DNA from 2 places in the Guggenheimella bovis genome. Region 1 is predicted to be linked to the other one. Evidence: predicted binding sites of a transcription regulator. Region 1 holds the regulator's gene; the other holds the start of a gene.
What was found. The regulator HrcA, encoded in region 1, represses chaperone genes, less so after heat shock. The targets are predictions, from matches to a motif close to TTAGCACTCNNNNNNNNNGAGTGCTAA.

Region 1 (12,154 bases):
AAGGCGCTTCGAAAAGACGTCTTGGCGAAGTGTTATGGTGGTGATATTAGCCGTAAAAAGAAGCTCCTTGAAAAGCAAAAGGAAGGTAAGAAGCGCATGCGTCAATTTGGTAGCGTAGAAGTACCACAGCAAGCCTTCTTAACCGTATTAAAGTTTGATGAAGAATGATCTAGGAATCTACATTCACTTGCCGTTTTGCGAAAAGAAGTGTTCCTACTGTGACTTCTATAGTTTAAGGAATGATTCACTACAAGAGCCTTATCTTGAAGCTCTTCTAAAAGAACTAGGAAGCATCGAACTACCTAGAAAACTTTCTACTGTATACTTAGGTGGAGGAACGCCCTCTTACTTTAAACCACTTCCTAAGCTTTTAGATTTTTTTAATGACTATGAAGTGGAAGAGTTTACGATAGAAGCGAATCCTGAAAGCGTAAGTCTAGAAAAGGCTTGTCTTTGGAAGGACATGGGGATCAACCGAGTCAGCATGGGCGTTCAGAGTATGAACGATGAGATGCTTAAAAAACTCGGAAGAATTCATGACAAAAAACAAGTGGAAGTTGCCGTCGAAGCAATAAAACGGGCGGGCATTAAAAACTTCAACCTCGATCTCATTTATGCGATCGATGAAGATGAAAAGGGAATTGAAGACTCTCTTCATAGGCTCATAGACTTTGAACCCACGCACATCAGTACGTATGAATTAGAGCTCTATGAAAATAGGCCACTATCGAAAGTTCTAAGAAAAGTCGATGACGAGGTGAGTTCCAATCAATTTGATCTCATCCTGAATCTATTAAAAGAAAAGGGCTATGCTCGCTATGAGGTCAGTAACTTTTCACATCCTGGCTTTGAATCGAAGCACAATCTTCGCTACTGGAACCGTTTGGACACCTTAGGGATCGGCGCCGGAGCGCATGGACTTCTAGGGAATGTTCGAACCAAGCATTTACCTCATATCGAAAGCTATCTAAAGGATCCTACTCTTACAGAAAAAGAAGTACTGAGTGAAGAGGATATTGCCTTTGAAGAGCTGATGCTCGGCCTTCGACTTGTACGAGGAATCGACTATGAAGCCTTTAAAAAGGCTCATCCTTCCTACGAGGAAAACATCAAAGCTAATGTTTTAAAGCATATTGAAAACGGTAACTTAATTTATGATGGGTTCTTAAGGCCAACCAAACAAGGCCTAGACCTTCTTCATAGCGTCTTAGTAGATCTACTAGACGAATAGAAAGGAACGAGTATGTATAGGCAACAACTCGAAGAACAATATACGAATTTAAATACGAGTGCGGATGGCCTCACATCAAAAGATGCAAAAGACCGCTTAAAGCAGTTTGGACCGAATGAGATTATTCAGACCGATCGTGAATCCATTCTCTCTGTCTTTTTTGGAAACTTTAAGGATGTCATGATTCTCGTGCTCCTTGCAGCATGTGTCGTAAGCGTCTTATTAAAGGAATATACCGATGCCATCCTCATCTTAGCGATTGTCATCTTAAATGGTGTGATCAGTACGATTCAAGAATATCGTGCTCAAAACGCCCTAGATGCACTAAAAAAGCTCGCTCAACCAGAATCGGTCGTCTTAAGAGACGGAAAACAAACGAAGGTTTTAACGAGTGAAATCGTTCCTGGAGACATCGTTTTCTTAGAAGCAGGAAATGTCATTCCTGCAGACGGTCGTCTCATTAGTTCCATGAACTTTCAGGTCGATGAGAGCGCTTTAACGGGTGAATCGACACCTGTAGAAAAAGACGAACACTTTTCTGCCTTTGAAAATGTTCCAATCGCCGATCGAAAGAACATGGTCTTTAGTTCGACGATCGTGACCTATGGCCGTGCGAAGTTCCTCGCTATGGAAACGGGCATGCATACGGAAATCGGTAAGATTGCTTTTATGATCATGAACGACGACGGAGAGAAGACACCGCTACAAAAGCAACTCGATCACCTAGGAAAAGTCTTGGCGACGCTCGTCGTACTCATTTCTCTTGTGATCTTTGGCTTAGGAATTCTAGAAAAGCGCGAAATCTCCGAGATGTTTATCACAGCCGTAGGTGTTGCGGTAGCTGCCATTCCTGAAGGACTTCCTGCGATTGTAACGATCGTCATGGCCGTTGGTGTTTCTAAGCTTGCGAAGAGAAATGCGGTCATTCGTACACTTCCTTCTGTAGAAACGCTCGGTTCTGCCAGTGTCATCTGCTCCGATAAGACGGGAACCTTAACGCAAAATAAGATGAAGGTCTTAAGAGCGTATCTTTTAGATGATAAAAATGAGGAACTCGTCACAGGACTTTCCCTATGTAATGACGCTTCCATTTCGGATGCTGAAGCCATGGGAGATCCTACCGAGGTAGCTCTTTTAGACTTCGCCAAGGAATTCCAGATGAATAAGGCGGACCTTGAAGAAAAGTATCCGAGAATTGCTGAGCTTCCTTTTGACTCTGAACGTAAGATGATGAGTACGCTTCATACGACAGAATCGGGTTACATCCAATTTACCAAGGGTGGTATCGATGAGATCTTAAGTCGTACGACGCACATCGTAGAAAACGGAGTCGTTCGTCCCATTACAGAACAAGATAAGTACATCATTCAAGATAAGAACGAAGAATATGCGAAGGATGCTCTGCGTGTGCTTGCCTTAGCAAAGAAAGATACGAAAGCTCTCTCTGAAGAGGGACTCACCTTTGTCGGCATGGTCGGCATGATGGATCCTGCGAGAGAAGAGGTCGTGGATTCCATTAAAAAGGCGAAAGGTGCTGGCCTCGATGTCGTGATGATTACAGGAGATCACCTTCTTACAGCCACGACCATTGCTAAAAATATTGGTCTTTTAGAAGAAGGACAGCTCGCCATTCGAGGCAGTGAACTCGATAAGATGAGCGAAGAAGAATTTTCTGAAAAGGTTGAGCAGATTCGAGTCTATGCTCGAGTAGCTCCCGAACAGAAGGTTCGAATCGTCGATGCCTGGAAGAAAAAAGGTAAAGTCGTCGCTATGACAGGGGACGGTGTAAACGATGCGCCAGCTCTTAAACGAAGCGACATCGGTGTTGCGATGGGTAAGGTAGGAACAGACGTTGCAAGAGGTGCTAGCGACATGGTTCTTCTCGACGACGACTTCTCTACGATCGTGAAAGCCATTGAAAGTGGACGCGTCATCTACGATAACATTCAAAGAACCGTTCGCTATCTCATTAGCTGTAACTTAGCAGAAGTCATTCTCATGTTCTTTGCGATTCTTTTCAATCAGCCCATGCCACTCGTCGCCGTTCAGCTCCTCTGGATCAATCTCGTGACCGATTCACTTCCAGCTTTAGCACTCGGTGTGGAAGCCCCGGAAAAGAACGTTATGAATCGTCCACCGCGAGGTGTAAACGAAAAGGTACTTACGAAAAAAGGCGTGACGCTCACTGTCATCGAAGGACTCTTCATCGGTCTTCTCACTTATGCTGTCTTTTTAATCGGCCTAGAGACAGAAGTCGAAGTTGGTCGTACGATGGCCTTTGCTACGATCGCCTTTGCACAGCTCGTTCAAGCCATTAACCAGCGCAGTAAGAATAGTGTCTTTGTAAGGGGACTCTTTTCTAACCGTTCCTTTATCATGGCTTTCCTTGTGAGTGTAGGACTACAGTGCGCCGTACTCTTCTTACCGCCACTCATGACGATTTTTAAAGTCGTTCCGCTCTCGAGTGAATCGTGGCTTATCGTTCTGGCTGCAAGCTGTATGCCATTTCTCTTCGGAGAGATTCGTAAGCTCATTGTTAAAGAATAAAGCTCTTTTAAAAAAAGAGCTTTTTTTTGTTGACGAAAGAGAGGATTGGTGTATAATGTAATTAGCACTTAGGTGTGTTGAGTGCTAACAAAGGTGAGGAGCATATGATTACAGATAGACAAATTGCGATTCTTAGACTCATCGTCGATGACTTTATCCGAGAGGGACAGCCCGTAGGAAGTCGAACGATTTCGAAGCATCCAGGTGTCAACCTTTCACCGGCTACGATTCGTAACGACATGGCAGACCTCGAGGAATACGGCTACATCATTCAACCGCACATTTCTGCTGGACGCATTCCTTCAGAGCTCGGTATGCGATATTACCTCGATGAGATCTTCTTAAAAGACTTCGAACGAGATGATCTCAATGAGCAAGTGGGAAGCTTATTAAGTGGAGATATGAATGGTGAGCGCATCTTAAGAAAGGCTTCACGCATGCTAAGGGAACTTTCTGAGATGACGGCCATCGTTACGATGCCAGCTTTTAAGAAGATGACACTCCAAAATTTAAAGCTCATTCGCATTGATTCGACGCGCTTCCTCATGATCCTCGTGAGCGACAATGCAGATATCAGGACGATGGAGCTTTTACATGACAACGCCTCACAGGAGACGATGGATCATCTGTCAAAGCTCTTACTCGATAAGTTTAAGAGTCAGACGATTGAGGCGATGGATCTCAAAGCGTTCTCAGATATTTTAGGAAATAATGAGCTTTTAGACCGCTTGATTATCTACATTCTTCCAAAGCTAAGAGAAGCTTTGAAAGAATTTAATCAAGACCAACTTTTCATTTGCGGTCTTGAGCACATTGTAGATGGTACGAACTGTACAACGCTTGAAGAAGCGAAGGCCATCCTCGAGTTCTTTAATGATAACGATAAAGTCTTACAAATATTAAAGCCTGGGGATGAGGGAACGCAGATTATGCTTGGTAATGAGCTTCACGATGAGCGCTTTAAACGACTAGCTCTCATTAAAAGCGATTATTACTATAATGGCGACGATAAGGGAAGCATTGCTCTTATCGGTAGTGTTCGCATGGATTACCGTAAGGCCTTAAATCTCATTGAGGACATTCGCGATACGGTAGAGCAGATTTTCTCAGGAATTACTTTATAGGAGGAGTCGTGGAAGACATCAAAAACGAGACCAACGAATCAGTAGAAGTAGAACAGATGGAAGAAAAAGAGGAGAACGAACTCACGGTACTTCAAGAAGAAGTGGAAAAATGGAAAGATCAGTGTCTAAGATCACAGGCTGAACTTCAAAACTACAGACGTCGCGTCGAAAAAGAAAAGCAGGATCTCATTCAATTTGGAAACGAACGCTACCTCAGTCGACTCTTAGTCGTCATGGATAGCGTAGAAAAAGCACTCCTTTCAGGCGAAGAACAGTCAAAGCTCTATGAAGGCGTAAAGCTCATTGAAAAGAGTTTCAGAGAGTTCTTAGAAAAAGAAGGAGTACAAGCGATAGAGGCCGAGGGAAAACCTTTCGACCCGACACTCCATCATGCAGTGCTTACGGGAACAGAAGAAGGCGTTGAGCCCGGCATCATCTTAGAGGAATTACAAAAAGGCTACACATTACACGGAAGAACCATTCGCGCAAGCATGGTTAAAGTGAGTGAATAAATTTATTTTTAGGAGAAAAAATTATGAGTAAAATGATTGGTATTGACTTAGGTACAACAAACTCTTGTGTCGCTGTCATGGAAGGCGGCGAAGTTAAGATTATTCCAAGCGTAGAAGGTAACCGTACGACCCCATCGATCGTCGCTTTCACGAAAAATGGTGAGCGTCTCGTCGGTGAAACAGCAAAAAGACAAGCGATTACAAACCCAGAACGTACGATTAGCTCCGTTAAGCGTGAGATGGGTACCGACTGGACCAAGACGATCGACGGAAAGCCTTATACACCACAAGAAATTTCTGCTCTCATCCTTCAAAAGATGAAGTCTGATGCAGAAAGCTACCTCGGTGAAAAGATTACAGAAGCTGTTATCACCGTTCCTGCCTACTTCACAGACGCTCAAAGACAAGCGACAAAAGATGCTGGTAAGATTGCTGGTCTCGACGTAAAACGTATCATCAACGAACCGACAGCAGCAGCGCTTGCATACGGTCTCGATAAGAGCGAAACGAACAAAAAGATCCTCGTCTTCGACTTAGGTGGTGGTACCTTTGACGTATCGATCCTTGAAATCGGTGACGGCGTATTCCAAGTTCTCGCTACAAACGGTAACAACCGCCTAGGTGGTGATGACTTCGACCAACGTATCGTCGACTGGCTCGTCGAAAGATTCCAAAACGAGCACCAAATTGACCTCAAGACTTACGGTAAAGAAGGCGAACGTCTCAGTGCAATGCAACGCATTAAAGAAGCTGCTGAGAAAGCAAAAAAAGAACTTTCTACCACTCAAACGACATCCATTAACCTACCCTTTATCACGATCGGACCAGAAGGCCCACTCCACATGGACATCGACCTCACACGTGCGAAGTTCGATCAATTGACAGAAGACCTCGTTAAAAAGACGGAAGGACCATCAAGAGCCGCTCTTAAGGACTCTGGACTCGAAGCAAGCGATATCGATGACGTCGTACTCGTCGGTGGATCAACTCGTATCCCAGCAGTTCAAGACATGGTTCGTAAGATTGTAAATAAAGAGCCTCATAAGGGCGTAAACCCAGACGAAGCTGTAGCAAGTGGTGCAGCCATTCAAGCAGGCGTTCTACAAGGTGATGTAAAAGAAGTTCTCCTTCTAGACGTCACACCACTATCCTTAGGTATTGAAACGATGGGTAACGTCTTTACACGACTCATCGAAAGAAATACAACCATTCCTACAAAGAAGAGTCAAACCTTCTCCACAGCAGCTGATAACCAACCGGCTGTAGACATTCACGTTCTTCAAGGTGAACGTCCAATGGCTAGCGATAACGTAACACTCGGTATGTTCCAACTCGACGGCATCGCTCCAGCACGCCGTGGTGTACCGAAGATCGAAGTTACCTTTGACATCGACGCAAACGGTATCGTTCACGTTTCTGCAAAAGACCTTGGAACAGGTAAGGAACAATCGATTAAGATCACAGCTTCTGCTAACCTAACAGAAGAAGAGATCAAGAAGAAAGTTCAAGAAGCTGAGATGTATGCAGAAGAAGACAAGCGTCGTCAAGAGCTTGCTGAACTCAAGAACAGAGGCGAAAGTCTAGCATACGAAGCAGAAAAGAACATCAATGAACTCGGTGACAAGGTTACTGAGGAAGAGAAGACTTCTGTTCAAGAAAAGATCGAAAAGACCAAAGAAGCTACTAAGGGCGAGGATGCAGAAGCCATTAAAGCTGCTATCGAAGAGCTTGAAAAGGCATTCTATCCGATCGCTGAAAAGATCTATAAAGAAGCTCCACAAGAGCAAACACAGCAAGGAACAGAATCAACAGAATACGAAACGGTCGATGAAGAATAGGCATTAGCCTATTCTTCATTGTGAGGTGACTATGTCGAATCGTGACTACTACGAGGTACTGGGTGTCGATAAAAAGGCGAGTGCCGAAGAGATTAAAAAGGCCTATAGAAAGCTAGCCATGCAGTACCATCCGGACAGAAATCCGGATAACAAAGAAGCAGAAGCTAAATTTAAAGAGATCAATGAAGCGTACGAGGTGCTTAGTAACGAAGAGAAGCGCTCTCGTTACGACCAATTTGGTCACGCTGGAGTCGATCCGAACCAGGCAGGCTTTGATGGCTTTGGTGGTTTTGGTGGCTTCCAGGGTGGCACTTTCGAAGGGTTTAGCGGTGGCTTTGATGACATCTTAAATTCATTTTTTGGAGGCGGAGGCTTTACACAACAGAGCCAAGGCCCTAGAAGAGGTAGCGACATCGAACTCGAGGTCGAGCTAAGCTTTGAAGAAGCCGCAAAGGGCGTTAAAAAGTCTGTAAGCTACTACCGCTTAGAGGAGTGTCCTACTTGCCATGGAACGGGTGCTAAGCCTGGAACCAAGGTCAATGACTGCGTCCGCTGCTCCGGTACAGGTAAAGTAAAGATCATGACTCGCTCTCTCTTTGGAGAGACCGTAAGTGTTCAGACGTGTCCTGAGTGTATGGGAACAGGAAAGAAACCTGAAGTCCAATGTGACACCTGTAAAGGAAAGGGCAAGGTTCGAAAGAAAAAGACCATTTCGATCGATGTTCCAGCAGGAGTCGATACAGGTAATGTCATGAACGTAAGAGGTGAGGGTGACGTCGGAGATACGGGAGCACCGAGAGGTGACGTACGCGTTCACTTTAGAGTAAAACCGTCCGATACCTTTAAAAGAAAGGGCACGAACCTCTACGCCAAAGCCCATATTACCTTCGCTCAAGCGACCCTTGGCGATGAGATTGAAATTCCTACGCTCGAAGGAAAAGAAAAGATCAAGGTTTCTGCCGGTACTCAAAGTGGCACAGTGAAGAGACTTTCCGGAAAAGGCGTCCCGAATGTGAACGGCTACGGTAAGGGCGACCTCTTTGTAGAACTCATCGTAGACATTCCTACAAAGCTTACAGAAGAACAGAAGAAAGCACTCCTAGCTTATGCTCAAACCATGGGCGAAGAGACACCGAAGAATCAAAAAAGCTTCTTTGAAAAAGTAAAGGATACATTCAGTTAAGCTCTGCAAAAAGCAGGGCTTTTTTTTGCTATAATAAAACTATGAAAAGATTAAAAATTTACTTACCCCATGAAGACGTAGAACACGTTGAAGAAAAAATACTCCTAGCAGCCATCAATGGCATGGAGATTATAGACAGTCTCTCTCCGCTCTATAAGGAGATGAACTGGTACGAAGATGAACGTTTTATTCCTGAGATCACTGAAGTTCAGGTGATCATCGTCTATGCAGAAGAGAAGGTCTTAGAAGCACTTCGTAAGCAGTACAAGAAGAAATATAAGGTTGAGATCGAAGAACTGGAAGAGCAAAACTGGAATAAGCTCTGGGAACAGAGCTTCCAAGGAACGCTCATTCACGATAAGGTCTTTGTAAGACCGCCTTGGATTGAACCCTTAGAAGATAAGATCGACATCTTAATAGACCCCGGTATGGCCTTTGGAACGGGAACACACGAAACGACGAAGGGCTGTATTACAGCACTCATAAAATATATGCGTCCTACCTACGATGTCTTAGATGTCGGTAGTGGCTCAGGCATTCTTTCGATCCTCGCTAAGAAGTTCGGTGCTTGTCACTTAGAAGCCGTTGAGATCGATAGCATGGCTGTAAAAAATGCTATGCTAAACCAAAGCTTAAATGGCATCCATTACATTCAGCATGAAGGCGATAAGACGTGTGAGGTAGAAGGCACCTTTGACCTCGTCCTTGCAAACATCCTTCCTGAAGTTCATAAGCACCTTTATAAAGACTTTTTACGTCTCGTAAAACCTGGTGGAATCATCATCCTCTCTGGTATTTTAGATAGCAGAGAAGAAGAAATGCTCGACTACTTTAAGGGCTTTGAACACGTTGAGACCTTCCCAGAAAACGACTGGGTCACAGTGGTTCTTAAGAGGACTTTATGATCCGTTTCTTCTTTGAACCACACTCAGACTTTGTGATGACCGATAAGGACGAACTAAACCACTTAAAAAACGTCCTTCGTGCCAAAGTCGGTGACGAATTTGAAGGCATAAGAGAAGGCGTTCTTTACTATGTGCGTCTTGAAGAGCTAGCTAAGAACGAAGCTCGCTTTTCACTCATAAAAGAACTCGGTTACGATGAGGAACGCTATGATTTTACCGTCATTCAAGGGCTTCCTAAAGGCGATAAGCTAAGTGAAGTCATAAACTTGTCGACTCAAGCAGGAGCCCATCACTTTATCTTTACCGAGCTCGATCGTTCGATTAAAAAGCACGCTGAAAAGTCCGAGCGCTATGAACGAATCGCTAAGAGTGCTGCCATGCAGTCGAAAGCAAACGCGATCCCTGATATAAAAATGTTACCTTTTGATTCTATCGACTGGGATTCCTTTGACGAAATTTACTTCTGTTACGAAGAGTCAAAGGAAACTTCCTTTGAACCGAAAGGAACGCACTTTGCTGTCGTCATCGGTCCAGAAGGCGGCTTTTCAGAAGAAGAAGTGGCATTTTTCCATGAACTTTCGCATGCCAAGGAAATTTCTTTAGGTAAACGAATCTTAAGGACAGAACTTGCAGCAACGGTCGCTCTTACGATCCTTCAAGACCGCTTAAGGAGGGCAGAATGAAAGTAAAAGTCGTGACGCTCGGCTGTAAGGTCAACACCTTCGAAAGCGAAGAGCTAAAAAGAGAACTTTCCGACTACGGCTATACGATAACAGAAGAAGAGAGCGATCTCGTCGTGATTAACGGCTGTTCCGTCACGCACGTAGCCGATACAAAAAGCGATAAAGAAGTACGAAGAGCTCTAAAGACAGGGGCTAAGGTCGTCCTCATGGGTTGCCATGAACCAAAAGGTGACCTCTTAAAAGACATCCTCTTTATTCCGAATGAAGAGAAGCACCGTGTCGTTCAGATGATTCTAGACACCTTTGGACGAGGAGAAAAGGTTTCTCCCTACGTCGACCAATATACGCGTAGCTTTGTCAAGGTGCAGGATGGCTGCAATAACTTCTGTAGCTACTGCATCATCCCATACATGCGTGGTAGAGAAGTTTCTTATCCTCTTGATTCGATCCTATCGGATGTCGCCTTACAGGTGGAACGGGGCCATAAGGAAATCATCCTTAGTGGCATTAACTTAAGTCACTACGGTAAAGACACGGGATCGTCTTTAATCGAACTTGCAGAAAAAGTCGATGGTGTTCCAGGTGTCATGAGACTTCGCTTTGGTTCCCTCGAACAGAGCATCGTAGACGATGACTTTTTAGCTCGTCTTAAAAAGCTCGAAAGCTTCTGTCCACAGTTTCACCTATCGCTCCAGTCGGGATCCGATACGGTGTTAAAGAGGATGAATCGCCACTATACGACAAAAGAATACCTCGATACCGTCGAGCGTATCCGATCCTATTTCCCAAAGGCTGCGATCACGACCGACATCATCGTAGGTTTTCCCGGTGAAACAGAGGAAGAATTTTTAGAGACCATGGACTTTGTCAAAGCCGTTCGCTTTTCTCGCGTTCACGTCTTTCCATATTCGAGGCGTGAAGGAACGAAAGCTGCTCTTCTTAAAGATCTACCGCGCGAGCTAAAAAGAGAGCGCCATGAAAGGCTTACAGCGATTACAGAGGCGCTTGAAGTCGAATACGCTTCGAGCTTTGTAGGAGAGATGGTCGAGGTCCTCTTCGAAGAAGAAGGTGGCTTTACACGCGAATACGTTCGCGTTCAAAGTGATAAAGAATACGGAATGAATGAGATTATAAGGGCGAAGGTGATTTCGCAGAAAGGAAACGTATGTTGGATCTAAACTGTATCTTTTGTAAAATTATCGAAGGAACGATTCCTTCCGAAAAGGTCTTTGAGAACGACGCGGTTCTTGCTATAAAAGACATCGAACCGACGGCTCCCATTCACTACCTTGTCATTCCTAAAACCCATGTGAGAAGAATGAGTGAAGCCGATCCCAAGACGATTCAAAGCCTCTTTGAAGCTGTGAAAGAGATTGCTAAAACCGAGGGTCTTGAAGAAAAAGGCTATCGCCTCGTCATCAATACGGGAGAAGAGGGCGGTCAAACCGTCGATCACCTTCACATCCACCTTATTGCAGGCCGTCCACTCACTTGGCCTGCAGGATAAAATTGTTTGCTTTTTTCATACGAATCCATTATAATAGTCTAGTGCTACCTGCATGTACTTTGTACAAATCCTGCTAAGAAAGGGGGGTAGAAAGATGACAACTATTCGAGTCAAGCAAAACGAATCTCTTGAGAGCGCACTCAAACGTTTTAAGCGTGAAACCTCCAAAGCAGGTTTAATGGCTGAAATTAAGAAGCGCAAGCACTACGAAAAGCCAAGTGTTATCAAGAAACGTAAGATCGATGCTGCTAAGAGAAAGCGTCGTAAGAACAGTCATACAATGTAGGTGTAACGTGTTAAAAGAACAGCTTTCAAATGACCTTAAGGTCGCCATGAAAGAAAAAAATATCGACAAAAAGAATACGATTACGCTACTTCGTGCTGCGATTAAGCAAGTCGAGGTCGATGAACGCAAGGATCTTTCCGACGAAGACATCCATCCGATTATTCAGAAGGAAATTCGTCTAAGAGAAAAGGCTCTCGTCGATTTCGAAAAAGCTCAAAGAACCGATCTCACGGAACAAGCAAAACGTGAAATCGAGATTCTTCGAGCCTATCTTCCCGCTCAGCTTTCTGAAGCTGAGATTATAACCATCGTTGAAGAGACGAGGAGGGAAGTTGGTA
Region 2 (12,154 bases), on a different contig from region 1:
GAAGAGTCCTTATTCGTCCTTCTGGCACAGAACCAGTCATTCGAGTCATGCTCGAAGGCGAAGACATTGAAGCTTTAAAAAGCTATGCACTAGAACTTAAAGAACTCTATGAAAGGGAGCTAAACTAGCTCTCTTTTTTTTGTTGGACAAGAAATGAGTGATTCGGTATAATAGGGCAAGGCTAATTAAAAAGAAGCGCCAGAACTCAAACGAGTTGACGAGGAGCAGGGTGATCGAACATTCGGCGGATGCCCTGCCGGCTGCTCAGCCGAAGGGAGATACAAAAACAGAGGGTGACCTCTGAACAAAATTCTCTTGAGCTAGCCTAATAACATTTAGGAGGTAGCTATGTGTGGAATCATTGGCTACATTGGAAAAGATAATTCAGTACCCGTACTCATCGATGGTCTTAAAAAGCTCGAGTACCGCGGTTATGACTCAGCTGGAATTGCCTTCTTAAGCGAGGGGAAAATTGAGGTCAGAAAAGCGCTAGGAAAGCTTTCAAACCTCGAAGAGAGCATCGAAAAGGAAGACATTTCAGGAACCATTGGAATCGGTCATACGCGCTGGGCAACGCACGGTGCACCGTCTGTAATAAATGCCCATCCGCATCTATCGATGAGCGGACGCATTGCCGTTATCCACAACGGAATCATCGAAAACTATTCGATGATTAAAGAGTGGCTTGAAAAAGAAAAGCACGTGAACTTCGTTTCAGAAACCGATACAGAAGTCATCGCACATCTTGTAGACTACTACTTTACAAAGGGAAAGACGCTCCTACAAGCTGTTAAGGAAGCTGTAAACGAGATGGAAGGCGCTTATGCGATTAGCGTCATTTCGAGTGAAAATCCCGATGAGATCGTCGCCGTTAGAAAGGATAGTCCTCTAATCATCGGTACGAGTAAAGAAGGAAACTTCTTAGCGAGCGACGTCCCAGCCATCATTAAGTATACAAGAGATGTCTATTACATCGAAAATGATGAATTTGTCGTCTTAACGAGAGATGGCGTGACGATTTACGACTCCTTCTTACAACCGGTAAAACGTGAGATTTCTCATGTCGACTGGGACGTAAGGAGTGCTGAAAAAGGAGGCTACGAGCACTTTACCTTAAAGGAAATTCACGAACAACCGAAAGGTATTCACGATACCATAAAACCTAGACTTTCAGAAGAGCTCGATCTTAAAGTAGAGTTCTCCTTCACGAAAGAGACGCTAGAAAATATCGATAACATCTTTATCGTCGCCTGTGGAACAGCCTATCATGCTGGCCTCGTCGGTAAGTACTTTATCGAGCACTTTGCCGATATTCCTGTACACGTAGAGGTCGCAAGTGAATTCCGCTATACGAAGCAATTTATTAACGAACACTCGCTCTTTATTGCAATCAGCCAATCGGGTGAGACGATCGATACCTTACAAGCCTTAAGAAAAGCCAAAGAGCACGGAGCGAAGATCCTCTCTGTATTAAACGTCGTAGGAAGTTCCATCGCTCGTGAAAGCGATGAGGTCTTCTACACCTGGGCGGGCCCAGAAATTGGCGTAGCATCTACAAAAGCCTATACGACACAGCTTGCAAGCCTTGCACTCATTGCGCTTAAGATGGCACTCGTATTAGAGCGTATATCAAAAGAAGATTATGAGCGCCTAGCGAAGTCTTTAAAGGTTCTTCCTGAAGCCATGGAAGAAGTCTTAACGTGTGAGAGCGACGTCAAGCGCCTCGCTTACTCGCAGTTTAATAACGAACGCATCTTCTTTATCGGCCGTGGACTCGACTTCTACAGTGCATTAGAAGCGAGCTTAAAGCTAAAGGAAGTGAGCTACATCAATTCCTTTGCCGTACAAGCAGGTGAGTTAAAGCACGGTACCATTGCCCTTGTAGAAGAAGGTACACTTGCGATCGCCTTTGTCACAGAAGAAGAGCTCTCCGACAAGATGATTTCAAACATCAAAGAAGTGACAGCAAGAGGTGCGAAAGTCGTAGCGATTACTTCAAAGGGAAATGAAGAGTTAGAAAAGGTCGCTGATCATGTGATCTACATTCCTAGAACGGAAGCTCCCTTTAGACCGATCCTTTCGATCGTTCCCATGCAGCTCTTTAGCTACTACGTGAGCTTAGCTCGTGGAAACGATGTCGACCAACCGAGAAACCTCGCGAAGAGTGTCACGGTAGAATAGAGACCCTAGGGTCTCTTTTTTCATAGAAATAACCCCACCTTCGTTGACAAAGGGAAACTCGTTTTCTACCATAGATGTATGACCATTTCATTTTTTGAACTCCTACAAAGCGAGCACCGAACGCTCGTTATCATAGCATCTCTCATAACGAATATCCTGGTCTTTATTAATGGCTGGACCGATGCCCCGAATTCGATTTCAAATGCCGTAAAGACGAGAGCAGCGAGTATACCTGTGATATTACTCTCGAATGCTATCGCGAACTTTCTAGGGGCCTTTACGATGCTCATATTGACCCATGAGATCTCAAGTTCCGTGAGTGAAATGATTCACTTCGGAACGAATCTCGAGGTCGCTACCATAACCGGTATCATCGTCATGATCGTAAGCGCCTTCTGGTCGGTCTTTAGCTGGGGAAAGAGTTACCCTGTGAGCATGACACACTCTCTTTTAAGTGGTATCTTAGGAGCGAGCCTCGCCGTATCAGGATCCCTTTCAAGAGGTGTTTCAAAAGAGCTTACGAAGGTTGGCATAGGGATCCTACTATCCTTCATACTCGCTTACTTCCTAAGCTTTCTTGCTTACAGGATCCTTCGCCGCTTGGCCTACTACGAAAGAGCGCAAGAGACGAGGCCGATCTTCAGGCAACTCCAGCTCATAACAAGCGTCATCAGTGCCTTCATCCACGGTGCACAGAGTTCTCAAAAGCTTACGGCCATCTACATGGTCATCCTAGGTTTAACGGGTGGTTTTATTGGAAACGTAGAGGTCTACTTACCGCTTTGGTTTGTCTTTATCGTAAGCTTAAGCATTGCACTAGGAACAGGGGTAGGGGGACTACGAATCGTTCGAAGAATCACCTCAAACCTCTTACCACTATCAGCAGCCCAAGGTCTATCGAGTGAAATTGGAAACGCGCTTACTTTAGGCATCATCACCTTTCTAGGAATTCCTGTGAGTACGTCGCAATCGAAGGTCATGAGCTTTGTCGGGGTAGGGGTGAGTAAGAGAAAGAGTTCGGTGAGAAAGAACGTCTTTTTAAGGATTCTAAAGTACTGGATTCTTACCGTACTCGTTTGCTTTGTCTTTTCATATATACTTGTAAAAGTCTTATTATAGGGGGAAGGATGAGAAAGAAATTAAATTACTACGAGGGCTTTTCCATCATGGCCCAGGAGACACTAGAGATCCTAAAGATCTTAAAAGAGGATCTCTATACCTTTGAAGTAAATCTCGAGCGTTCGGGTTATGAACATGTCATTCCTCACCTCGAAAAACATAATGATGCTTATAGAAAAATTAAGAAGATGCTCTATGAAGATCTCTTTCCGCCCATCGACCGAGAGGACATCTTTCTCTTCATTAGATCTCTGAAAGAGCTCTGCTTCTACGCCGAACAGCTCGTACTGGCTACGGGAAAGATTCCCATCGATGAGATGCCAGAAGCGCTCGTAGAGGCTTCCGACAGCTTAGAAAAGATCACAGAAGAGCTTCTCTTTGTCGTTCATGATCTCATTCACATTGAGCGTCATGACATCCTAAGCCAAAGAATTGATGAAATCGATCTCTTGATCTACGAAAAGCACAAGCAGCTCCTAGAAGTCATCGATTCCGATCTATACTACCTCACAGACTTCTTCCATAGAGCGTTCCAGACGCTTCAAGATCTCACAGCGAGAGTCAATCTGATCTTACTCAAGTATTCATAAGGAGAACCATGATTTTCGATACACACCTTCATAGCTATTTTTCAACCGATTCAAGAACGAAGCCTGAAGAACTCATAAAGGCGAGTGAAACGATAGGAATCACGATCACAGACCATCAGGACGTGAGAGATTCCTACCGTAAGCCCTACTGTCACGATCCCAAGGCGTTCTTTGAAGCCTATGAGCCGATCCGTTCAGATAAGCTCCTCCTTGGAGTTGAAATTGGAATGACCAAGGACGCACTGGAGTTCTTAAAAGATGACATGAAAAGCTACCCTTATGACTTTCTTTTAGGATCCGTTCACTCTCTCTATGTGGGAGGACCTCCAGATGGCTACAGTAACGACATCGTCTTTGAATCAAAGGATCCTGTTGAGGCCCAGAGACAATATGTAAAGGGAGTGATTCGAGCCATCGAAGACTTCTTTCCGATCGATGCACTCGCACACCTCGACTACGTCTGCCGCTACTCAGACATACCAGGTAAGGACTTTTATGTAGAGGAACTACGAGAAGATCTTCTGACGCTCTTTAAGCTTCTCGTAGAAAAAGAAGTGAGCTTAGAAGTGAATACCTACCGCTTTAAAAACCCACACGCACTCACTGAATGGAAGCTTCTTTTAAGCTACTACAAAGAATGTGGGGGAGAGCACGTCACCTTAGGTTCTGATGCACACCTTGCGATGCACATTGGTAGACACTTCGATACGGCTCTAGAACTCATAGAAAGCGTAGGACTAACGCCTTGCTATTATAAAATGCGAAAAAAAATAGAGATCAGATGATCTCTATTTTGACTTTTCTAGGAATTCCATGATGTCGCCGACGGTCTTTACGTTTACGATGGCTTCATCGGGAACGCGAATATTGAGTTCGCTTTCAATGTTAATGAGCATCTCTGCTGCATCAATGCTATCTGCTTTTAAATCTTCAATGAGTCTCGTTTCAAGAGTGATATTATCCTCTGGTACGTCCATTTGCTCACTGATAATTCTTCTTACGATTTCAAACATGCTGACTCCTTTTGCATTTCATTTTTTAAGCGAATGATTTCTTCTTCTTTCGCTTTGATTTTCTGTTCTAAGTTTTCTACTTCTATGGCATCATTATAGATTCCTGGTTCCATAAAGGCAAGCTCCGTTTCTCTTAGGAGCTCTTCTTGAAGCTCTAGTTTAAGCTTCAAAAAGTCGATGTCGCCACGCACCTTTTTCTTTACCGGTGCTTTCTTTTCTACGACTTCCTCATGGACAATTTTCTTTAAGTGTCCACGTTCATAATCTTCATACCCACCATCGACGTAGTAGCAACCGTCTTTTTCAATGACTAAGAGCTTGGTTGCGATGCGATTTAAGAAGTAGCGGTCGTGGCTAACAAAGATGAGTGTCCCCGGGTAGTCTAGAAGTGCTTTTTCAAGGCTCTCTTTACCTACGAGGTCGAGGTGGTTCGTCGGTTCGTCGAGGATTAAAGTGTTCTTATCTAAAAGCATGAGCTTAAGAAGAGACAATCGAGCCTTTTCACCACCACTTAAGGCACTTATGGGCTTAAAGACATCATCAGCTGTAAAGAGAAAGGCACCGAGTTCTTTTCGAAGTTCCCCGGAGGTTCTCTGTGGGAAGTGATCGTGCATCTCTTGTAATACTGTATTCGATTCCTTAAGGTTCAACTGTGCTTGATCGTAGTAGCCGATGGTCGCACTATCGCTCCAGCGAATTGTTCCTTGATCCTTTTCGATGAGTCCTTGAAGAATCTTTAGTAGCGTCGTCTTTCCGATCCCGTTTGGACCGATGATACCGAAGCGTTCCTTTCGAAAGACTTTAAAGCTTAAGTCTTCAAAGAGCGTGCGGTCAAAACTCTTTTTTAGATCCCTTACAGAAAGCACCTCGTTTCCCGATGGATGGGTCACAGAAAAGCTTAGGTGCATCTCTTGATCGAGCCATAAGGGCTTTTCTGGAATCTCGATGCGCTTTAACTTCTTCTCGCGGTCACGAGCGGTCGATGAGAACTTATTGTTCATGTGGGCTCGCTGTTTAAAGACGCGAAGCTTTTTTAGTTCTTGATCGTAGCGATCCTTGGCATTTTGGTACTCTTGCCTTTTAATCTCATAGAGCTTTCGCTTCGCTTCTACGTAGTCGGAGTAGGAGCCGTTATAGAGCGTACTCTTACCGCGCTCAAGTTCGACAATTTTCTTCACGGTCTTATCTAAGAAGACGCGGTCGTGGGTTACGATTAAGGCTGCTCCTCGATAGGTCGATAAGAAGCCCTCGAGCCACTTCGTTGCATCGATATCTAAGTGGTTGGTCGGTTCGTCTAGAAGTAAGAGATCGACTTCCTTACTTAAAAGCTTTGCAAGAGAGAGTCTCGTGAGTTCACCACCAGAAAGTTCAGAGACGGGTCTTGTAAACTCTTCTTCTTTAAAGCCAAGACCGAAGAGAATGCCTTTGACGTTCGATTCCGTCTGATAGCCGTTTACTTCTTCATATTGGTGCTGAAGATCGGCGTAGCGAAAGAGAAGCGAGCGATCTTCCGGAGCCTTCGATAGAGCATCTAAGACTTCCTTTAGATCTTTTCTGAGCTTTAGTATGTCTTCAAAGGTATGAAGCACAAAGTCGTAGATGGTTTCGTTACTCGTTAGCTTTTGCGTCTGCTTTAAGTAACCGATCTTGACTTCATTTCCTATGAAAAGGTCTCCACCCGTCTTTTCTTCTTCGCCCGTAATGATCTTTAAAAGCGTCGTTTTACCGGTTCCGTTTCGACCGATGAGACCGATCTTTTCACCGGTCTGTATTTCGATATTTATATTCGTTAAAACCTCTTCGAGTTGAAAGGCTTTACTCAGTTCCTTTGTTTGTAGGATGATCATGGTTCCTCCTAGGCTCATTATACAAGTTCAAAAGGCAAAAACAAAATGTTAAATTAATTAGACAACTTATGAAGATGACATTGACAACTGGCTTGTTAAAAAATATAATATAACAAGGAAGGAGCCGTATTATGAAGAAAAATGACATTTCCATGGCCGTTATTCGTCGACTGCCCAAATATCATCGATACCTGAATGAAATGAAAAAAGAAGGTATTGAAAGAATTAGTTCCAAAGAGCTAAGCGAAATTATAGGCTTTAGCGCTTCTCAGATTCGACAAGACTTCAATAACTTTGGCGAATTTGGCCAACAGGGATATGGCTATAACGTAGCCGACTTGCACCAAGAAATCAGTAACATCATAGGCATTGACAAAGAGTATCATATTATCATCATTGGAGCTGGTAACTTAGGTGGAGCATTAGCAAACTACGGCTTCCAAAAATATGGCTTTATTATCGATCAACTCTTTGACAACAATCCAGAAAAAATTGGTCAAGAGATCGCTGGTATTCCGATCGGTGACGTAAACTTTCTAGAATCCTATCTCATGAAGCATAAGATCGATATCGCTGTCATTACGACACCTGTAGGTGCTGCACAAGATGTAGCCGATCGTCTCATGATGAGTGGTATCCGAAGCATCTGGAACTTTTCACCCGTAGACCTCGTCGTACCGAACGACTTGATCTTAGAAAACGTCCACTTAATCGATTCTTTAATGACCATTGCCTACTTCTTAAACGATGATCGCTACTAATGGCACAGTATCGTAAAGAGATTCAAAAGTGGTCTTCCATTCTCATCGATAAGCTCTTTTTAGAACGCTCCTTTGATTTAAAAGAACCGGAGCTCTCGGTAGAAGAGGCCCATATTCTACATAGCATAGAAGACGGTATGAGTCCTGCGGAGTTCTACCAGATCTATAGCGTAAACCGTTCCAAAGCGAATCAGCTCCTTCAAAAGTTTATTCAAGAAGGGTACCTAGAGAAGGTTCCTCTTCCATCCGATGGAAGAAAGAGGATTCTTCTTAAGACCGAGAAGGCAGAGCGTACCAATAGTAATTGGGAAGAAAAGACCAATGAGATCTTAGATCAAATTCTTTCGGGACTTACGGTCAATGAAGAAAAGGCGGTTCTAAAGTTTATTAGTAAGATCTACCAGCAGACCGTAGAAAAATATAAACCCTAAAATAAAAAAATGAGGCGAAAGCCTCATTTTTGCCGTTTTCAGTTATTACTCTTGTGTTGGAGCGTCAACTGGGCAAACGTTTGCGCAGGATCCGCAGTCGATGCATTTGCTGCCATCAACAACGTAACGATCGTCTCCTTGAGAAATAGCTTCAACTGGACATTCTGGTGCGCAAGCGCCACATGAGATGCATGCATCTTGAATTACGTATGCCATAAATAGTCTCCTTTCGTGTTTTGATACTCTTATTATAGCGACCAAAAAGATTGTCAACAACAAAACAATAGAAAAAGAGTGGGGAAGTACAATAATGAGATTCGTTCTCAAAATAACAATTCTATTCCTTTTCTTCGTTTACCGTTCCATTTCTCATTCACTATGTTATAATGAACTCAAGTATGAACACATCTTACTAGGAGGAATAAATGCAGTATATTCAAGAGGTACTTGAGAAAGTAAAAACTCGTAACGCTAACGAGCCCGAATTTATTCAAACAATTGAAGAAGTATTCGGATCATTAGAGCCTGTTCTCGAGAGACATCCAGAATGGGTCGAGGCTAACATTCTCGAACGTATCGCAGAACCTGAAAGACAAATCATCTTCCGCGTTCCGTGGGTAGACGATAACGGCAAGATTCAGGTTAACCGTGGATTCAGAGTACAGTTTAACGGAGCCATTGGACCCTACAAGGGAGGAATCCGCTTCGCACCAAACGTATACATCGGAATCATGAAGTTCTTAGGATTCGAACAAATCTTCAAGAACGCACTCACAGGTCTTCCGATCGGCGGCGGTAAAGGTGGAGCTGACTTTGACCCAACAGGAAAGAGCGACGGCGAAATCATGCGCTTCTGCCAAAGCTTTATGACAGAGCTCTATCGTCACATCGGACCAGATGTAGACGTTCCTGCAGGCGACCTCGGTGTTGGTGGTCGTGAAGTTGGATATATGTATGGACAATATCGTCGTATTCGTGGACGTTTCGAAAACGGCGTTATCACAGGTAAGGGACTTAGCTACGGCGGATGCGCTACAAGACCACCAGCAACAGGTTGGGGTATCGCATACTTCGCAGAAGAAGTCATGAAGCACGAAGGCACAGACCTTAAAGGCAAGACCGTTGCAGTTTCTGGCTTCGGTAACGTTGCTTGGGGTGCTTGCCAAAAGCTCGCTGAGCTCGGTGCTAAGGTTGTTACACTTTCTGGTCCTGATGGATACATCTACGACCCAGACGGCGTATCAACAAAAGAAAAGATCGACTACATGGTTGAAATGCGTGATTCACGCCGCAACAAGGTTCAAGATTACGCTGACAAGTTCGGTTGCCAATTCTTCCCTGGCGAAAAACCATGGAATGTAAAAGTTGACATCGCTATGCCATGTGCTATGCAAAACGACGTACACCTCGAGCATGCTAAGCAACTCGTTGCTAACGGCGTTAAGTACATGATCGAAGGCGCTAACATGCCATGTACAAACGAAGCAGTAACATACATGCAAGAAAACAAGATGATCGTAGGACCATCAAAGGCATGTAACGCAGGTGGTGTTGCTACATCAGCTCTCGAAATGAGCATGAATAGCATGCGTTACAACTGGACAGATGCTGAAGTAGACGAAAAACTACATCAAATCATGATCCACATTCACGAAAGCGCTCGCGCTGCAGCTGAAGAAAACGGCTTTGGTTATGACCTCGTTAAGGGTGCTAACATCGCTGGATTCCTCCGCGTAGCAGAAGCTATGGCAGCTCAAGGCGACTACTAAGATTGAAACGAACGGCATAACCTTTGGTGTTGGAGGTTGTGCCGTTTCTTTTTACAAACTTTTAGCACTCAACGAGCTCGTTTGCTACTTGTCTTTTTATACGGCTCGTACTATAATAAGAACGTAGAAAAAGAAAGGAGAAATTATGAGTATCAAACCATTAGGCAAACGCCTTGTTTTAAAAGAATTAGAAGCTCAAGAGACGACGAGTTCAGGACTCGTATTAGCAGGAGCAAAAGAAGAACCCCAACTTGCAGAAGTATTAGCTGTAGGTGAAGTAGAGGGAGTTAAGGTAGGAGACAAGGTCTTCTATAAGAAATATGCAGGCACTAAGGTGCACTATGAGAAGGCAGATTACTTAATCATCGATCTCGATGATGTCATTGCAGTACTACAATAGGAGAAGAGAATGGCTAAAGAGATTAAGAATAGAGAAGAAGCGAGAAAGCTTCTTGAGACAGGCTTAAATAAGCTTGCAGATACAGTCAAGGTGACGCTAGGACCAAAAGGAAGAAACGTCATCCTAGAAAAGAAATTTGGTTCACCTCTTATTACAAATGACGGTGTAACCATTGCAAAAGAAATTGAACTTGAAGATCCTTTTGAAAACATGGGTGCACAGCTCGTAAAAGAAGTTGCTACAAAGACAAACGACGTAGCAGGTGACGGTACGACAACAGCTACGATCCTTTCACAAGCTATCGTTCGTGAAGGACTTAAAAACGTCGCTGCAGGAGCGAACCCTGTACTCGTTAAAAAAGGTATCGAGATGGCTACAGAGAAAGTCGTAGAGGAATTAAAGAAGAATTCCGTAGCCATTCAAAAGAGCGAAGAGATCGCATCTGTTGGTGCAAATAGTGCCGCCGATGAAACGATCGGAAAACTCATCAGTGAAGCCATGGATAAAGTAGGTCGTGATGGCGTCATTACGGTCGAAGAATCAAAGACCATGGCTACTGAATTAGAGCTCGTTGAAGGTATGCAATTTGAACGTGGATACGTTTCTCCATACATGGTAGATGATACCGAAAAGAAGACATCAACCCTTTCAGAACCATTAGTACTCGTTACCGATAAGAAGCTCTCTACAAACCAAGAAATTCTTCCTCTTCTAGAACTCATCATGGAAAGCGGAAAGAAACTTTTAATCATCGCAGAGGATCTAGAGGGTGAAGCACTCACTACGATCGTTCTCAACAAACTTCGTGGAGCTTTCGACATTGTTGCTGTAAAGGCTCCTGGTTACGGCGATAGAAGAAAGGAAATGCTTCAGGATATTGCGATCCTAACAGGAGCAACCTACATTTCTAACGACCTAGGTCATGACCTTAAAGAAGTGACCCTCGACCAACTAGGAAGAGCAAAGAACGTAAAGGTAACGAAGGAAAATACCATCATCAGCGATGGACAAGGCGACAAGAATGCCATTGAAGCTAGAATTCAAGAGATCAAGACACAGATTGAAGAGACCACAAGTGACTTTGATAAAGAAAAGCTTCAAGAACGTCTAGCAAAACTTGCAGGGGGTGTTGCAGTCATTCGCGTAGGAGCTGCTACAGAAGTAGAGATGAAAGAAAAGAAGCTCCGCATCGAAGATGCTCTTAACGCAACGAGAGCCGCCGTAGAAGAAGGAATCTTAGCAGGCGGTGGAGTAGCTTACCTTAAGACGATCCCTGCTGTAAAGGCCTTTGCAGACACGCTAGAAGGTGACTACAAGACGGGTGCTAACATCATCCTTAAAGCGCTTGAAGAACCCTTCAGACAGATTATGCTAAACGCTGGACTAGAACCATCCGTTATCCTTGAAAACGTAAAACACGGAGAAGGAAACTACGGATTCAATGCATTAAAGAATGAATACCAAGACCTCTTTGAAGCAGGTATCGTAGACCCCACAAAGGTTACACGTTCTGCCATTCAAAATGCAGCGAGCATCAGCGCAATGTTCTTAACGACAGAAGCAGCAGTCGTAGAGATTCCAAAGGATGAACCGGCAATGCCTCCAATGGGTGGAATGCCTGGAATGATGTAAGATGAGGAGCCTAAGGGCTCCTTTTCTTGTATAATGAAAGAAAAAGCGAAGGAGGGAGACATGAATAGAGAAAAGACAAGAGAATACTATAAGGAGTTAAAACAAACAGAACTCTGCTCCTGTAACTACTGCAAGAATTACTACAAAGAGGTAGAAAAGACATATCCAGATCTAAAAGAGTATCTTAAGACACTTGGAATTTCGATCGAAAAGCCCTTTGAGACCATGCCACTAGAAGTGGATGAAAAGGGAGAGATCGAGTACATCAACATCCAGTACATAGTCTTAGGAAAGAAAGATGATTTTCATCCTACGAGGATCAAGGATGTAGAGGTAAAAATTGCAACGTCACATCCAAGTGTAGATATGAAAGAGGAGCACTTTGTCATCGAACTCGGGCCCATAAAACTA

Region 2: the regulator HrcA is predicted to act here: its motif matches at 9,773-9,799, upstream of ACUB3H_RS08105 (co-chaperone GroES).

The regions. Positions count from the first base shown of each region.
Region 1 is NZ_JBQWTF010000001.1:45,483-57,636, forward strand. Features, by position in the region: gene lepA (translation elongation factor 4) at 1-168, shown strand, start outside; gene hemW (radical SAM family heme chaperone HemW) at 158-1,231, shown strand; gene ACUB3H_RS00295 (calcium-translocating P-type ATPase, PMCA-type) at 1,244-3,778, shown strand; gene hrcA (heat-inducible transcriptional repressor HrcA) at 3,883-4,902, shown strand; gene grpE (nucleotide exchange factor GrpE) at 4,911-5,414, shown strand; gene dnaK (molecular chaperone DnaK) at 5,438-7,252, shown strand; gene dnaJ (molecular chaperone DnaJ) at 7,284-8,435, shown strand; gene prmA (50S ribosomal protein L11 methyltransferase) at 8,477-9,340, shown strand; gene ACUB3H_RS00325 (RsmE family RNA methyltransferase) at 9,337-10,023, shown strand; gene mtaB (tRNA (N(6)-L-threonylcarbamoyladenosine(37)-C(2))-methylthiotransferase MtaB) at 10,020-11,201, shown strand; gene ACUB3H_RS00335 (histidine triad nucleotide-binding protein) at 11,189-11,530, shown strand; gene rpsU (30S ribosomal protein S21) at 11,625-11,816, shown strand; gene ACUB3H_RS00345 (GatB/YqeY domain-containing protein) at 11,773-12,154, shown strand, end outside.
Region 2 is NZ_JBQWTF010000003.1:121,158-133,311, reverse strand. Features, by position in the region: gene glmM (phosphoglucosamine mutase) at 1-128, shown strand, start outside; gene glmS (glutamine--fructose-6-phosphate transaminase (isomerizing)) at 349-2,181, shown strand; gene ACUB3H_RS08150 (inorganic phosphate transporter) at 2,260-3,300, shown strand; gene ACUB3H_RS08145 (hypothetical protein) at 3,309-3,890, shown strand; gene ACUB3H_RS08140 (histidinol-phosphatase HisJ family protein) at 3,899-4,675, shown strand; gene ACUB3H_RS08135 (acyl carrier protein) at 4,679-4,903, opposite strand; gene abc-f (ribosomal protection-like ABC-F family protein) at 4,888-6,750, opposite strand; gene ACUB3H_RS08125 (redox-sensing transcriptional repressor Rex) at 6,882-7,511, shown strand; gene ACUB3H_RS08120 (MarR family winged helix-turn-helix transcriptional regulator) at 7,511-7,942, shown strand; gene ACUB3H_RS08115 (DUF362 domain-containing protein) at 7,988-8,158, opposite strand; gene gdhA (NADP-specific glutamate dehydrogenase) at 8,368-9,711, shown strand; gene ACUB3H_RS08105 (co-chaperone GroES) at 9,857-10,111, shown strand; gene groL (chaperonin GroEL) at 10,121-11,743, shown strand; gene ACUB3H_RS08095 (hypothetical protein) at 11,804-12,154, shown strand, end outside.